DNA from 2 places in the Rhizobium centroccidentale genome. Region 1 is predicted to be linked to the other one. Evidence: predicted binding sites of a transcription regulator. Region 1 holds the regulator's gene; the other holds the start of a gene.

Region 1 (7,868 bases):
CGTGACCTCGAACAAGTATATGCTGACGCCGCGCGGGCTGTTCGAGCTCAAATATTTCTTCACGGTTTCGATTGGCGCCGTCGAGGGTGGAGACAGCCATTCCGCCGAGGCCGTTCGCCATAAGATCCGCCTGCTGATCAACAGCGAGAGCCCGGATGCGGTCCTCTCCGACGACGATATCGTCGATACGCTGAAGAAGGGCGGGATAGAGTTAGCTCGCCGCACGGTTGCAAAGTACCGCGAAGCCATGAACATCCCCTCTTCGGTGCAACGGCGCCGGGAGAAGCGGGCTCTAGCCAAAGTTTCTGGTTTCTGACGGCCGGCGCCCTTCAACCACAGGATGCTAAACTCCTAACGGTCCGTTAAGATGCAGTTGACTTTCGTATGAGGCAGGGCTAGAAGCCCGCCGCAATCGCTGCAGGACAGCACGACCATGAAACTTATCCCCACCATCCAAAAGGCGGTCGATATACGCAATTTGCCTTTGACTGCGTGAAGTGCTTGGATGAGCTTGAGGCTTGGCGTAAACTGATACGCGCAATAACCACTACAAGAAGGGAAACTCCATGAGTGTGCGTGTCTCCGGTAAACATATGGAAATTGGCGACTCCTTCCGTCAGCGGATTGAGGACCAGATCGGTATGGCCGTGACCAAATACTTCGACGGGGGGTATTCAGGTCAGGTAACTGTACACAAGTCCAGCTCGCGCTTCGCGGCCGATTGCAAGCTTCACCTCGATAGCGGTGTCGTGTTGCATGCTGCCGGCGAAGCCATGGACCCGCAGCTTGCTTTCGACGCTGCGTCCGAGCGCATCGAAAAGCGCCTGCGCCGTTACAAACGCAAACTCAAGGACCATCAGGCTGGCAACCATGTGAACGGTCAGGCGGAAGTTGCCTATACCGTCATGGACGGCGTTCCCGATGACGACGAGGAGATTCCTGCCGACTTCGCGCCGGCGATCGTCGCAGAGAGCACGAAACAATTGAAGACCATGTCCGTGGCGACCGCCGTGATGGCGCTCGATATGACCGACGAGCCGCTGCTGCTCTTCCGCAGCCCCGGCAACGAACACTTGAACATCGTCTACCGCCGTCAGGACGGCAACATTGGCTGGATCGACGCAGCCAATATCAAAGGCTGAGAATAGAAGATAAGCGGCGGCTGCGCATCATCGCAGCTGGCCGCCGCTTGCCCGTCATCGGTTCTCGGCGACACGAAGGATAAAGAGAATGGCATTGGCAGATTTGCTACAGCAAGATGCGATCATCCCCGCCTTGAAGGCAAATTCCAAAAAACAACTGCTTCAGGAGCTGGCCGCCAAAGCCTCCAAGCTCACCGGACTGCCCGAGCGCGAAATCTTCGACGTCGTGCTGCAGCGCGAACGCCTGGGCTCCACCGGCGTCGGAAACGGCATCGCCATTCCGCACGGCAAGCTTGCCAGCATCAAGTCCATCGCCGGCATTTTCGCGCGCCTTGAAGCGCCTGTCGATTTCGAGGCTCTGGACGACCAGCCCGTCGATCTCGTCTTCCTGCTGCTCGCACCCGAAGGTGCCGGTGCAGACCACCTGAAGGCGCTCTCGCGCATCGCCCGCGTCCTGCGCGACCAGGATCTCGTCGCCAAGCTCCGCGCCACCGATTCCGCCTCAGCCATCTACGCCTTCCTCAACGAGGAGCAGGCATCCAACGCTGCCTAACCGCTTGAATTGCACCGGACCAAGGCAAAAATAAGAGCCGGATGATCCGAGATCGTCCGGCTCTCTTCTTTTATTGGCGTTGCCCGAAAGAGGATCAGGCGTCTTTCTCGTCCAGGGGGCTGTTGGCGCCCTGCTCGGCATTTTCCACGATCTTCGGGCCGCCCTTGGCAACGCCGACCATGGCCGGGCGCAGAACGCGGTCGCCGATGGCGAAACCTGCCTGCACGACCTGAACGACCGTGTTGTTCGGCACCTCAGGATTGGGCACTTCGAACATGGCCTGGTGGAAATTGGGGTCGAACTTCTGTCCGATCGGTTCGAGCTGGCGCACGCCGTGACGCTCGAGAGCCGACAGCATCGAACGCTCGGTCATCTCGACACCTTCGATCAGCGTCTTAAGGCCGACATCGGCACCGGCGCGTGCTTCAGCAGGAATGGCATCCAGCGTGCGGCGCAGATTGTCTGCCACCGAGAGCATGTCGCGGGCGAAGCTTGCCACGGAATAGGACTTTGCGTCCTTCACATCGCGCTCGGTGCGGCGACGGAGGTTGTCCATCTCGGCAGCGAGGCGAAGGTAGCGATCACGCAGTTCGCCGTTCTCGGCCTTCAGCAGCTCAACCGGATCTGGCTGCGACGGCTCAGCCGCATCAATGGTTTCCGCTGCATCCTGCGCGAAATCCGCTGACGTGTCAGCCGCCGTGGCGTCAGGTCCGGTTTTTGTTGTTTCGTCGGTCATGACGGTCTCCGAATTGCTTGGTCTTTGGATGTGCCCGATATCGAGGTTTGGCCGGAAAAAATCAAGGCTTTGTCGAGAAGAACAGCCAATTTGCGGCTTTGCGACGGCGGTAATACCTCTCCCTGCTCATGGCTGCCGCTTGTGACATCGACTGTTCAGCCCTCCTCGCCGGTGGTATTCTGAAAGGCATCTCAGCACAGCGGGGGTGACATCAATGTCTAATGGCAAATCCCTTTCAGGCAAGTGTTTCTGTGGCGCGGTGGAAATCGCAGTCGATGGCGAGCCAATGGCGATGGGTTACTGTCATTGTGACTCCTGCCGGGAATGGTCGGCAGGGCCGGTCAATGCCTTCTCGCTCTGGCCGCCGGAAGCCGTGCACGTCACCAAAGGCACGGACAAAATCGGCAGCTACCAGAAGACCGAGAAGAGCGTGCGCAAGTGGTGTACGGTCTGCGGCGGCCATCTTCTGACGGAACATCCGCCGTGGGGCGTGACCGATGTCTACGCGGCCGTCCTTCCCGGCCTCGATTTTCAGCCGGGCGTGCATGTCAACTACGAGACGACGGTGCTGCATCTGAAGGACGGGCTGCCGAAGCAGAAGGATTTACCAGCCGAAATGGGCGGATCGGGAACTTTGCTTCCCGATTGACGGTTATCGTCAGATCGCTTTTCTCACATTCCAGGCCGCGACAGTCTGGAGATCAGTTGCGCGGTATAATCGACCATTGGCACGATGCGGGCGTAGTTCAGCCGCGTCGGGCCGATAACGCCGACAGCACCGACGATGCGATCATCATCATCGCGATAGGGCGCAACGATCAACGAAGAGCCGGACAGCGAGAAGAGCTTGTTTTCCGAGCCGATGAAGATGCGCACACCCGGTCCGCTTTCGGCGAGATTGAGAATCTCGATCAGGCTGTCCTTCTTCTCGAGATCGTCAAAAAGCAGGCGCAGACGATCCAGATCCTCCGCACCACCGATTTCGGCAAGCAGGTTGGAATGGCCGCGCACGATGAGCTGCGTCGGCTTGCCGTCGTCTTCGCCGCCGGACCAGACGGCGATGCCGCGCTCTACCAGTTGATGCGACAGGCTGTCCAGCTCCTGGCGCACGCTTTCCTTGAGGCTCTGCAACTGCCGCCGCAACTCCGGCATCGTCTGGCCGGTCATATGGGCGTTGAGGAAGTTGGCAGCTTCCATGAGCTGCGACGAGGTCGTCCCGGCCGGTAGTTCGATGATGCGGTTTTCGACCTGATCGTGCTCGCCGACGAGCACGGCGAGCGCCTTGGTCGGCTCCAGCCGGATGAATTCCACATGCTTGAGAACGGGATCGCTCTTGGAGGTGATGACGAGACCGGCGCCGCGCGAAATGCCCGACAGCACCCGGCTTGCCTCCGACATCATCGATTCCACCGGCTGATCGCGATTGCTGCCGCGCACCTGCCGGTCGATACTGGCGCGGTCCTCGGCAGAGAGATCGCCGACCTGCATAAAGGCATCGACGAAGAAGCGCAGCCCCACCTGGGTCGGCAATCGCCCGGCGCTGACATGCGGCGAATAGATGAGCCCCAGCTCTTCCAGATCGCTCATGACATTGCGCACGGAAGCCGGCGACAGCGACATGGGCAATAGCCGCGAGAGGTTGCGCGAACCCAGCGGCTCACCGTTTTCAAGATAGCCTTCGACGATGCGACGGAAGATTTCCTTGGAGCGTTCGTCCAGTGCAGCAATGACATCCGAGACCGACGATGTCGTGAATACCATTTCGCTGTCAGATCCATTCCGTTGAGCCTTAGGCAAAATATAATCATTCAGTTAGCAATGGCAAAAGGGAAAAATGTCGCCAAGGCTGCCGAGGGGCTTTGCAGCCTGCTTTTCCTTTGCAAAAGCGGCCTGTGGGTCGTAGAAGCGGTCAACGAACATTCAGGAGAGTGGAATGCGGCCTTCAGGCAGAAAAACCGACCAGATGCGCAAGGTGTCATTCGAGCGCAATTTTTCCAAGCATGCGGAAGGCTCCTGCCTGGTGAAATTCGGCGATACGCATGTGCTCTGCACGGCAAGCCTGGAAGACAAGACGCCGCCATGGCTGCGCAACAGCGGCAAGGGCTGGGTCACGGCCGAATACGGCATGCTGCCGCGCGCGACCGGCGAGCGCATGAAGCGCGAAGCCGCTGCCGGCAAGCAGGGCGGCCGCACACAGGAAATCCAGCGCCTCATCGGCCGGTCGCTGCGCGCTGTCGTCGATCTCAAGGAGCTCGGCGAGCGCCAGATCACCGTCGACTGCGACGTCATCCAGGCGGATGGCGGCACGCGCACGGCGTCGATCACTGGCGGCTGGATCGCGCTTTACGACTGCCTGAAGTGGATGGAAAGCCGCAACATGGTGAAGGTCGAGCGCGTGCTGAAGGATCACATCGCCGCTATCTCCTGCGGCATCTTCGCCGGTCAGCCTGTCATCGATCTCGACTATCTTGAAGATTCCTCGGCCGAGACCGACGCCAATTTCGTCATGACGGGCAAAGGCGGCATCGTCGAGATCCAGGGAACGGCTGAAGGCGCGCCCTTCAGCGAAGAGGAATTCGCCACGCTGATGCATCTGGCCAAGAACGGCATTGCCGAACTGGTGGAGCTGCAGAAGCAGGCTATCGCCTGAGGATATTTTGAATGGCTGACCCGGCCCCCGCAGGCGTCCTTGAAACCGCACTCTATGCGGACGATCTCGATGCAGCCGAGGCCTTCTATGGCGGCATACTCGGATTGCAGAAGATCTCGCGCGGCGGCAACCGTCATGTCTTCTATCGCTGCGGACCGGGCGTATTGCTGATCTTCAACAGCGAAGAAACGGTCAAGGCGCATGAGCCGGGTTCCCTGCCCGTGCCGCCGCATGGGACCAAGGGGCATGGTCACGTCTGCTTCCGCGTCGATGGCAATGATATCGAGGCCATGGCCGAAAGGCTGAAGGCGGCCGGTGTCGATATCGAAGCCGATTTTCACTGGCCGAATGGCGGCCGTTCGATCTATTTCCGCGATCCGGCCGGCAACAGCCTGGAATGCGCCGAACCCCGCATCTGGGGCCTATGACAGGACAGCACATGCGCAAGCTCGACACCAAGACCATTGTCGTCGCCAGCCACAATGCCGGCAAGATCCAGGAAATCCGCGATCTGATCGGCCCGCTCGGCTTTACCGCCAAGTCCGCCGCCGATCTGAACTTCATCGAGCCGGACGAGACGGGCACGACTTTCGAGGAAAATGCTGCGATCAAGGCGCTCGCCTCCGCCAACGCCTCCGGCCTGCCGGCACTCTCGGACGATTCCGGCCTGGTGATCGATGCGCTCGGCGGCGATCCCGGCGTCTATACCGCCAATTGGGCCGAAACGGCTGACGGCACGCGCGATTTTGCCATGGCGATGCAGAAGGTAGAGACCGCCCTGGAAAAGGCCGGTGCCACCGCGCCGGAGAGCCGCACGGCTCGCTTCGTCAGCGTGCTCTGCCTCGCCTGGCCGGACGGGCATACCGAGCTTTTCCGCGGCGAAGTAGAAGGCACCGTCGTCTGGCCGCCGCGCGGCACCCAGGGCTTCGGCTACGACCCGGTCTTCCAGCCCAAGGGATACGAGACCACATTCGGCGAAATGAGTGCCGAGCAGAAGCATGGCTGGAAGCCCGGCGACGAGCAGGCGCTCTCGCATCGCGCCCGCGCCTTCAAGATCTTTGTCGAAACCTGCCTGGAGGCGTAAGCTAACCCCGTGGAAGTCGTTGATACCGAGGATCTGATGCGCGGGGCGCAATTGCTGCCCGATACCGGCGAACCCGGTTTCGGCGTCTATGTGCATTGGCCCTTTTGCGCGGCAAAGTGTCCCTACTGCGATTTCAACAGCCATGTCCGCCATCAGCCAGTCGATCAGGAGCGTTTTGCTGCCGCCTTTTTGAAGGAAATGGCGACAATGCGGATGATCAGCGGCCCTAAAACCGTGACCAGCGTCTTCCTCGGCGGCGGCACGCCGTCGCTGATGAAGCCCGAGACGGTGGGCGCGATCCTCGATGGCATTGCCAAGACCTGGCATGTGCCTGACGGCATCGAGATCACCATGGAGGCCAATCCGTCTAGCGTCGAGGCAGAGCGCTTTCGAGGCTACCGCGCCGCTGGGGTCAATCGCGTATCGATGGGCGTGCAGGCGCTGAACGACCGCGACCTGAAATTCCTCGGACGTCTGCACAATGTCGAGGATGCGCTGAAGGCGATCAGACTGGCGCGCGAGATTTTTCCGCGCATGTCCTTCGACCTTATCTATGCTCGCCCGAACCAGACCGTCGAGGAGTGGGAACGCGAGCTGAAAGAGGCGATCTCCTATGCGGTCGATCATCTCTCGCTCTATCAGCTGACGATCGAGGAAGGCACGCCCTTCTATGGCCTGCACAAGGCCGGCAAGCTGATCGTGCCCGATGGCGATCAATCGGCGCTGCTCTATGAGGCGACGCAGGAGATTACCGAGCGTGAGGGCATGCCGGCCTATGAGGTTTCCAATCACGCGCGTCCCGGCGCCGAGAGCCGGCACAACCTCACCTATTGGCGCTATGGCGACTATGCCGGCATCGGTCCCGGCGCCCACGGCCGCCTGACGCGTGGCCCGCAGAAGCTGGCGACGGCGACCGAACGCAAGCCGGAGAGCTGGCTCGAGATGGTCGAGCGCGACGGCCACGGCATGATTGACCAGGAAATGCTTGGTTTCGACGAACAGGCCGACGAATTGCTGCTAATGGGCCTGCGGCTGCGGGAGGGCGTGGATCTCGCTCGCTGGCAGCAGCTGTCCGGGCGCGATCCCGATCCGCAGCGCGAGGCGTTTTTACTGGAACACGGTTTCATAGAACGGATCGGTAATTCCCGCTTGCGCTGCACGCCGGCGGGAATGCTGGTTCTCGACTCGGTCGTCGCCGATCTCGCTTGCTGACTATCCCCTCCTTGAGGGCAGGGCTATCGCATATGAGCTGAAATCGCGGCCACCCCCTTCTCCCCTCGGGGAGAAGGGGCCGTCAGGCGGATGAGGGGGTGCCCGCCAAGACTACGAAAATCCATGAATTCAAATCGATAGCCCCCTCATCCGACCCTTCGGGCCACCTTCTCCCCAAGGGGAGAAGGAATTTCCGGTGCCGATCCACCCCATAGGCGATACCCCTGCCCTTGAGGGGAGGTCGCCGCAAAGCGGGGGGTGATCCCCGTGTGTGCGATGATGTTCCGGTTCTTGCCGACATCATCCCACCCCGGCACTACGTGCCGACCCTCCCCCTCAAGGGGCGGGCAAGTAAGCGCCCATCGATTGCGGCAAGGCCGACCGCGATCAGCGCCATGCCGATGAAATGTTTCGGCTGCAGGCTTTCGCCGAGGATGAGCGCGCCGAGCAGGATTGCGCTGACGGGGATCAGGAAAGTCACCAGCATCAGG
Region 2 (7,868 bases), on a different contig from region 1:
TATTGAGGGGGCCGCGAACCTGGAAGTGCTTGCCCTTGTGGTTGAGCGTGTGGTGCTTGTCCTTGTCATAGTAGACGCCGGATTCGCGATCGAGAAGGAGTGCGCCTTCCTCAAAGCTGTCCCAAAGGCCGAAGACGACGTCGACGAATTCGTTGCCACGCTCGTAGCGCAGCGCGTGCGGATCCAGCCCCTCGCGATTGAAGTTGTAGCCCGTTTCGTCATGGTCTGACGTGACGACATTCCAGCAGGCGCGGCCCTTGCTCAGATGGTCGATCGAGGCAAACAGACGGGCTACATTGTAGGGTTCATAGTAGCTTGTCGAGACCGTTGCCACGAGACCGAGATCGTTGGTCGTAACCGCCAGTGCCGAGAGCAGCGAGAGAGGCTCGAAGCGGTTCATCTTTGTGGGAATGCGGGCGAGTGCGTTCGGATCGCCGACGGCTGCTGCCGGAGAATCCGCCATGAACATGAAATCGAATTTCGCCGCCTCGGATCGTTTGGCGACATCGAGCAGATGTGCGAAGTCGTTGGCGCCGTTGACATCGCTTGCCGGATGCAGCCAGGAGGCCGGATGAAAGCCGAACGTATAGACGAAAGTTCCAAGCTTCATCTTGTCGGTCCGCGCCATCGAATTCTTCCTTTATGTCGGCCACGCCCTTCCTTTTGGAGGCGAATGCGTAAATTATCGCCAAGAGCAAAATTTCATCAATATCGTGTAGCTGAGTTCCGTTTTAGTTTTTCTAAAATGTTGATCCGGGCGCCGATATCAGGCCCTGCTGGCGGGAAATGGCGACGAGCCAATCGCGGAATTGGCGTCCATGCGGTTTTTCCAGGGCGGCCCTGTCCCAGGCGAGGAAGTAGCTTTCGCGCAAGGCAATGCGTATGTCGACGGGAATGACGAGCGTCTGCGCCTCCAGCTCATCTGCAATCATCGACATCTGCGCGAGAACGACGCCGCGCTTGTTGACGGCGGCGTCGATTGCGCTGCTCGAAAGGGTGAAGGAAAGGCCGGCGGCTGTTTCCTTGAGTGTCGCGCCCGTCTTCACGGCGAATTCAAGCCAGCTTGGATAGGGCGTGAAGTGCCGCTCCCATTCGACATGCAGGAGCGGATATTGAAGAAGGTGTGCTGCGGAAGGCGCCTTGCCCTTAATCAAGGCCGGCGAGCAGGCGGGAACCACCCAATCGCGGAACAGCTCCGTATAATGTTCATGCTGCAGCACGTCCGATCCGTAGCTGATGCGGAAGTCGATGTCGTCGAAGCCCATGCGCGGTTCCTTGTCGCGACCGACGATCCTGACATGCGCGTTGGGATGCAGGGCCTGCCAGTCGAAGATCCGGCGCCCGATCCATTTGTTGACGACGGAAGACAGGGCACTGAGCACAAGGGCATTCTCGTTGCGTGCCCGTTCCAGGACCTGTTCAGCAACCGCGAATTGCTCGAATCCCTTCGATATTTCCTGATGATAGAGCCGTCCCCATTGGGTGAGCTCCACTGTGCGACCATTGCGCTCGAGCAAGGTGACACCGAGAAAGCTCTCGATCTTGCGGATCTGCTGACTGATCGCTCCGGGCGAAACATTCAGCTCTAACGCTGCGGCGTTCACGCCGCCGCAACGGCCGACGGCTTCGAAGGCCTGCAAGCCCTTGAGCGGAACCGCCCTGCTGATCCGTTTCTCGTTCAAGAGGCGATTCCTTGCGGCAGTTGATCGATGGTCCTGCTTTCATTGGGATGGAAGTCACCGGCAAACTGGAACCGGTCGCCGGGATGGATGAACTCGACATAGGTGACCGTACGGCTGCTCTGCCATGTCTGACGGATGAGCGTCAGGCAGGCTTCACCGCGCTCGGTTTCAAGCAGGCGCGCCGTCGTGGCATCAGCCGAAACGGCACGAATGACGTGCCGGGCCTTTGACCAGGGCACCATGTCCAGCAACCATTTGCCTGGTGGGACCGATGCGAAACTCTCGGTTCTTGCCGATGGCACCAGGTCCAGCATGATGATGCGCCGCTCCAGCGCATTCGCCTTGCCGTCGACCGCATGCAGGCAGTGAAGCCGCAAGATTTCTGCCCCCATGGTTTCGCCAAGCCGCATCGCGGTGGCAGCATCGAGCCTCTCGACTTTTCGCATCAGCATCGTGTGACTATGTTGATGCCCTGCCAACTCCGCTTCCGTGGAAATGTCCTGGATGTCCATGACCGTGCGGTCGATCTGCCGCGAGACGAAGGAACCGAGCTTGCGGCGACGTATGATCATGCCACGTTCAGCCAGGGTTGAGAGCGCCTTGTTCACGGTCATCCGAGAGCATTGATACTCTTTCAGCAGCTCGTGTTCGACGGGTATTCGGTGCCCCGGCGGCCAGATGCCGCTCACGATTTTGCTTTCGATATCCTTCAGAATTCTCTGATGAATTGGGACCAACGCTCGCCTTGCTCCGGCAATGAACTCAGTGTCCGTGAAGCCGCTTCTGTCAGATCGATTGGACATCATACGGCATAATTCTTGCGTTCGTTATGTTTTGTGTTTGACAGTGTAGGCGAGGCTGTATCTATTTGTATAGACAAAAAGGTCACAGAAATCGACCTGGCGGGACAATGCTTTGGGGAACCTGAACCTTCCAGAGGAAGGGCAAAAAACTGGAGAGAAAGACATGAGGAAGAATTCGCTTCTGAGGGGGCTGGTTGGCGCAGCACTTTTGTTTGGCGCAACGATCTCGGCCCATGCGGCTGACACGCTCGCCGCCGTCAAGGCCGCCGGCACCCTGAAGGTCGGCACCGAGACGGCCTTCGCTCCGTTCGATTTCATCGATGCAGGCAAGCATGTCGGCTTGAACGTCGATCTGTTCGACGAGATCGGCAAGGAGCTGGGCGTGAAGATCGAATGGGTCACCCTGCCATGGGACGGCGTTTTCCCGGCGCTTGAAGCCGGCAAGTTCGACGTCGTTGCCGGCCCGGCGACCATCACCAAGAAGCGCATGGAGCGCTATCGCTTTACCCCGCCCCTGGCCGAAGCAACCATCGCGATCCTGAAAAAGGCGGGTGACAAGACGATCAACAAGCCGGAAGACATTGCCGGCAAGAAGATTGGCGTCGGCAAGGCGACCGCGCAGCTCGATCAGCTCAAGGAGTTTTCCGACACCCTGCCGACCAAGGCCGATATTCGCGAATATCCGGCCTTTACCGAATCCTACGCCGATCTCGCGGCCGGCCGCATCGCCGGCGTTGCCAACTCGCTGCCGAATATCGCATTCGTCGCCAAACAGCGTGAAGGCACGTTCGAAGTCGTGCTGCCGCCCTTCGGCAAGAAGTCCTATTTCGGTTTCATCGGCCTGAAGGACGCCGATCACGCACCGCTGATGGACGCTATCGACGCAGCCATGCTGAAGATCAAGGCCGACGGCCGCATGGCGACGCTGCAGAAGAAATGGTTCGGCGCAAGCTTCGATACGCCTGACGCCGTCAAGGACCCGGCATTCTGATCAGCCCCCGGAAATAGGCCGTGCCCGCTTTGTTGTCGGGCACGGCTGACTGCCGAGATCTCAGCTTCCTGGTCACCACGCGGGCGAACACTCAACAATGTCCATCGAGCTCTTTGGATTGCTTGTGCAGGCATCCATCTACACGGTGACGATCAGCTTTGTGTCGATCTTTATCGGTTTTGCAATTGCGATCCTGATTTCGGGAATGTTGCTGACGGGGCGTAGCCTTTTCGTGCGACCTGCCCAGTTTTTCATCAGCTTTTTTCGCGGCGTGCCGCTACTGGTGCAGTTGCTGCTGATTTACAATTTGCTTCCGGCCGTCGGTCTCAACGTGCCGAGCATCGTCGCCGCCATCACCGGCCTGTCGCTTTGCACGGCTGCCTACCAGGCAGAGAACCTGCGCGGCGGCTTTGCCAGCGTGCCGCTGGGCCTTGTGGAGTCGGCGGAGATGGTTGGCCTGACGCCACGCCAGATCTTTCGCCGCATCAAGGTTCCGATCGCGCTGCGCCTTACCTTTCCAGCTCTTGTCAATGAGGCGATCCTTATTCTGAAGGCATCGTCGCTGGTTTCCGTTGTCGGCATCGTCGAACTGACCCGGATGGCCCAGGATCTTGCCGGCAGCACCTTCCTGCCACTGCAGATCTTCGCCTCGGCTGGCCTCATCTATCTCGTGATCAACTGGGTGGTGGCGCTTGCCGGCGGCTTGATCGAAAGCAGATTGCCCGGAGTGCCGCGATGACCTTCGATATCAACGTTCTGATCGGGCAGTGGCCCGCCATCCTCAGCGGTGCCGGCGTAACGATCATGATCTGGATCCTGGGCACCATTGCTGCGGCCGTCATAGGCTTCCTGATGGCGGTCGCCCGGCAGTATGGCGGCACGGTGGTCGACAAGATACTGGGTGCCGTCGTGGCCGTATTGCGTGGCACGCCGTTTCTCATCCAGATCTTCCTCGTCTATTATGGCGGTCCTTTCGTCGGCCTCGAGCTCGATCCGGTGCCTGCTGGACTGATCGGCATTTCAATCTACGGCGCGGCCTATTTCAGCGAAATCTTTCGTTCCGGATTTCGGGCCGTGCCGAAAGGACATATCGAAGCTGGCGAATGCGTCGGCTTGACGCGCGGGCAGATCATCAGACGCATCCTGTTGCCCGAGATGACGATGCTGGTGCTACCGCCCTGCGTGAACATGGTCGTCATCCTGATGAAGGAGACGGCGGTCCTCTCCATCATCACCGTGCCGGAATTGACGGCGACGCTGAGCGCGATCGGGTCGCAGCAATATGCTTTCGTCGAGGCGCTTTCGGCTCTGGCGCTCTTTTACTGGGTGCTCGTCGAAGTCACCGGCTGGCTTGGCAACCTTGCCGAAACGAAACTTTCCAGATTCAGGTTTTTCAACGCATGAGCGTCTCCGCTATAGAAGTCAGGAATCTCGTCAAGACGTTCGGAGAGACGACGGTCCTTCACGGCATCGATCTTGCTATCGAGCCGGGGCAGGTCTCCTGTCTCATCGGTCCATCCGGCTCGGGCAAAAGCACGCTTTTGCGATGCATGGCTTTTCTTGAAGAGGCAACACGGGGGACGATCTCCATCAACGGCGAGGTTCTTGGCTTCGCCGAGGATTCTCAAGGGCGCCGTGAACGCATTTCCGCGGCGACCAATCGTTCGATCCGCGCGCAGATCGGCATGGTGTTCCAGCAATTCAATCTCTGGCCGCATATGACGGCGCTGGGCAATGTCAGCGAGGCATTGAAGACGGTTCACAAGATGAGCCGAAAGCAGGCCGAGGATGCGGCCATGGTGCAACTCGTCAAGGTCGGCCTTGAGGCGAGAGCGGGGCATTATCCCTCGCAGCTTTCCGGCGGACAGCAGCAACGCGTGGCGATCGCCCGCGCCCTCGCTTTGAAGCCGAAGATCATGCTGTTCGATGAGCCGACCTCTTCGCTCGATCCGGAACTGACCGGCGAGGTCTTGAACGTCATGCGCGACCTGGCGGCCGAGGGCATGACGATGGTCGTCGTTTCGCACGAAATAGGTTTCGCCGCGACCGTCGGCCAGCAGATCATCTTTCTCGATCACGGCAAGGTGCTGTTCAGCGGACCGCCGCAAGAGGTCTTCAAGAAACCGAGAAATCCTCGTCTAGAGCAATTCCTCGATACCTATCTCGATCGTGGTGCGTCGATGTTGCTCTGACATTGCGTCAAACACGTCTGCTGGAGCCAATGCGAGGCAATCGCGCCAGTGGACGTGTTTGATTTTCCTTCCCCGTTGGCCTCACTCCGAGCAGGCAAAGGCGAATGACCGAGCTCATCAAGCCTTGTTTGTCGACGACCTGGGAAGGAAAATTTCGGTTCAGGTCTTAATGGAGCTTGAACTCGCCTTCCACGCGACGCCATTCATTTGGACCGATCAGACGCCGATGGCTATAGCGGACGGAATGCAGCGGCCCGTCGAGATTGGTTTGCCAGAAATCGAGGAACCTGTGCATTTCGGGAAAATCGGGCGCTAGATCGTAATCCTGCCAGACGTAGGTCTGCAGGACGGATTCGAAATCGGGAATGTGATAGAGGATATGCGCTGTGGTCAGCCCATAGCCGTTCAGTTGACCTTCCAGTTCCGATGAAAATCGCATGCTTCATCTCCGTTTCGTGACAGTCGGATGGTGGCGCAAATTTTTGCGGCCATCAACGGATTTTCAACGCAGAATGCCATTTTCTTGTTCCTTTCCAGTGTGTTAGCAGCCACTCAAAATGAGTGCTAATTTTTTCTTCTATCCCTCTTGAAATCGAAAAATCCGAAAACCAGATCATTTCGCGCAAAAAGCTCGAACGAGGTTTTGCACCCGCCCGGACTGGTCATCCGGCCCGGTGAGGGGATCAACGTCATCTTTTTTGCTCAACGGAGGAAAACATGTCGTTCCGACCGCTTCATGATCGCATTCTCGTCCGCCGCGTCGATTCCGAGGAAAAGACCAAAGGCGGCATCATCATTCCCGACACCGCCAAGGAAAAGCCGCAGGAAGGCGAGGTTATCGCCGTCGGTCCCGGCGCGCGCAACGACGCCGGCCAGGTGCAGACCCTCGACGTCAAGGCTGGCGATCGCATCCTGTTCGGAAAATGGTCCGGCACCGAGATCAAGATCAACGGCGAAGATCTGCTCATCATGAAGGAAAGCGATGTCATGTGCATCATCGAAGCCCAGGCCGAGCAGAAACAGGCTGCCTGAGCCTCCACGCCATGAACCATCAGTCTGATAGCTGCCTATTGAGGAGTTAAAGAAATGGCTGCGAAAGAAGTCAAGTTTCACACCGATGCCCGTGAACGCATGCTGCGAGGGGTCGATGTGCTCGCCAATGCCGTGAAGGTCACGCTCGGCCCGAAGGGGCGTAACGTCGTCATCGACAAGTCCTTCGGCGCTCCGCGCATCACCAAGGACGGCGTTTCCGTTGCCAAGGAAATCGAACTGGAGGACAAGTTCGAGAACATGGGCGCCCAAATGCTGCGCGAAGTCGCCTCCAAGACCAACGATCTTGCCGGCGATGGCACCACGACCGCGACCGTTCTCGCTCAAGCGATTGTCAAGGAAGGCGCCAAGGCGGTCGCCTCCGGCATGAACCCGATGGATCTGAAGCGCGGCATCGACCTGGGCGTCGACGCTGTCGTCGCCGAACTGAAGACCAACGCCCGCAAGATCTCCAACAATGCCGAGATCGCCCAGGTTGGCACCATTTCGGCTAACGGCGATGCCGAAATCGGCCGTTATCTTGCCGAAGCCATGCAGAAAGTCGGCAACGAAGGCGTCATCACGGTTGAAGAAGCCAAGACCGCTGAAACCGAACTCGAAGTCGTCGAAGGCATGCAGTTCGACCGCGGCTATCTCAGCCCGTATTTCGTCACCAACGCCGAGAAGATGCGGGTCGAGTTCGAGGATCCCTATATCCTCATCCACGAAAAGAAGCTCTCGAACCTGCAGCCGCTACTTCCGATCCTGGAAGCCGTCGTCCAATCCGGCAAACCGCTCCTCATCATTGCTGAAGACGTCGAAGGCGAAGCTCTTGCGACCCTCGTTGTCAACAAGCTGCGTGGCGGTCTCAAGATCGCTGCCGTCAAGGCTCCGGGCTTCGGTGACCGCCGCAAGGCCATGCTGGAAGACATCGCCATCCTGACGGGCGGCACCGTCATCTCCGAAGACCTCGGCATCAAGCTCGAGAACGTCACCCTCGACATGCTCGGCCGGGCCAAGAAGGTCGCGATCGAGAAGGAGAACACGACCATCATCGATGGCGTCGCCTCGAAATCGGACATCGAAGGCCGTGTTGCCCAGATCAAGGCTCAGATCGAAGAAACCACCTCTGACTACGACCGCGAGAAGCTGCAGGAACGCCTTGCAAAGC

The links. The regulator HrcA, encoded in region 1, represses chaperone genes, less so after heat shock. The targets are predictions, from matches to a motif close to GTTAGCACTCNCNNNNNGNGAGTGCTAAC.
Region 2: a site for HrcA is predicted at 6,209-6,237, ahead of groES (co-chaperone GroES). Genes of this name have one in related genera too.

Annotation. Positions count from the first base shown of each region.
Region 1 is NZ_JAQJCG010000017.1:83,930-91,797, reverse strand. Features, by position in the region: gene rpoN (RNA polymerase factor sigma-54) at 1-316, shown strand, start outside; gene hpf (ribosome hibernation-promoting factor, HPF/YfiA family) at 567-1,142, shown strand; gene ptsN (PTS IIA-like nitrogen regulatory protein PtsN) at 1,231-1,695, shown strand; gene grpE (nucleotide exchange factor GrpE) at 1,790-2,431, opposite strand; gene PH562_RS21370 (GFA family protein) at 2,646-3,080, shown strand; gene hrcA (heat-inducible transcriptional repressor HrcA) at 3,104-4,192, opposite strand; gene rph (ribonuclease PH) at 4,365-5,081, shown strand; gene PH562_RS21355 (VOC family protein) at 5,093-5,509, shown strand; gene rdgB (RdgB/HAM1 family non-canonical purine NTP pyrophosphatase) at 5,521-6,165, shown strand; gene hemW (radical SAM family heme chaperone HemW) at 6,202-7,377, shown strand; gene PH562_RS21340 (DMT family transporter) at 7,694-7,868, opposite strand, start outside.
Region 2 is NZ_JAQJCG010000001.1:394,759-402,626, forward strand. Features, by position in the region: gene PH562_RS01730 (LLM class flavin-dependent oxidoreductase) at 1-628, opposite strand, end outside; gene PH562_RS01735 (LysR family transcriptional regulator) at 741-1,682, opposite strand; gene PH562_RS01740 (histidine utilization transcriptional repressor HutC) at 1,679-2,419, opposite strand; gene PH562_RS01745 (transporter substrate-binding domain-containing protein) at 2,649-3,476, shown strand; gene PH562_RS01750 (amino acid ABC transporter permease) at 3,574-4,215, shown strand; gene PH562_RS01755 (amino acid ABC transporter permease) at 4,212-4,880, shown strand; gene PH562_RS01760 (amino acid ABC transporter ATP-binding protein) at 4,877-5,668, shown strand; gene PH562_RS01765 (usg protein) at 5,835-6,107, opposite strand; gene groES (co-chaperone GroES) at 6,386-6,700, shown strand; gene groL (chaperonin GroEL) at 6,755-7,868, shown strand, end outside.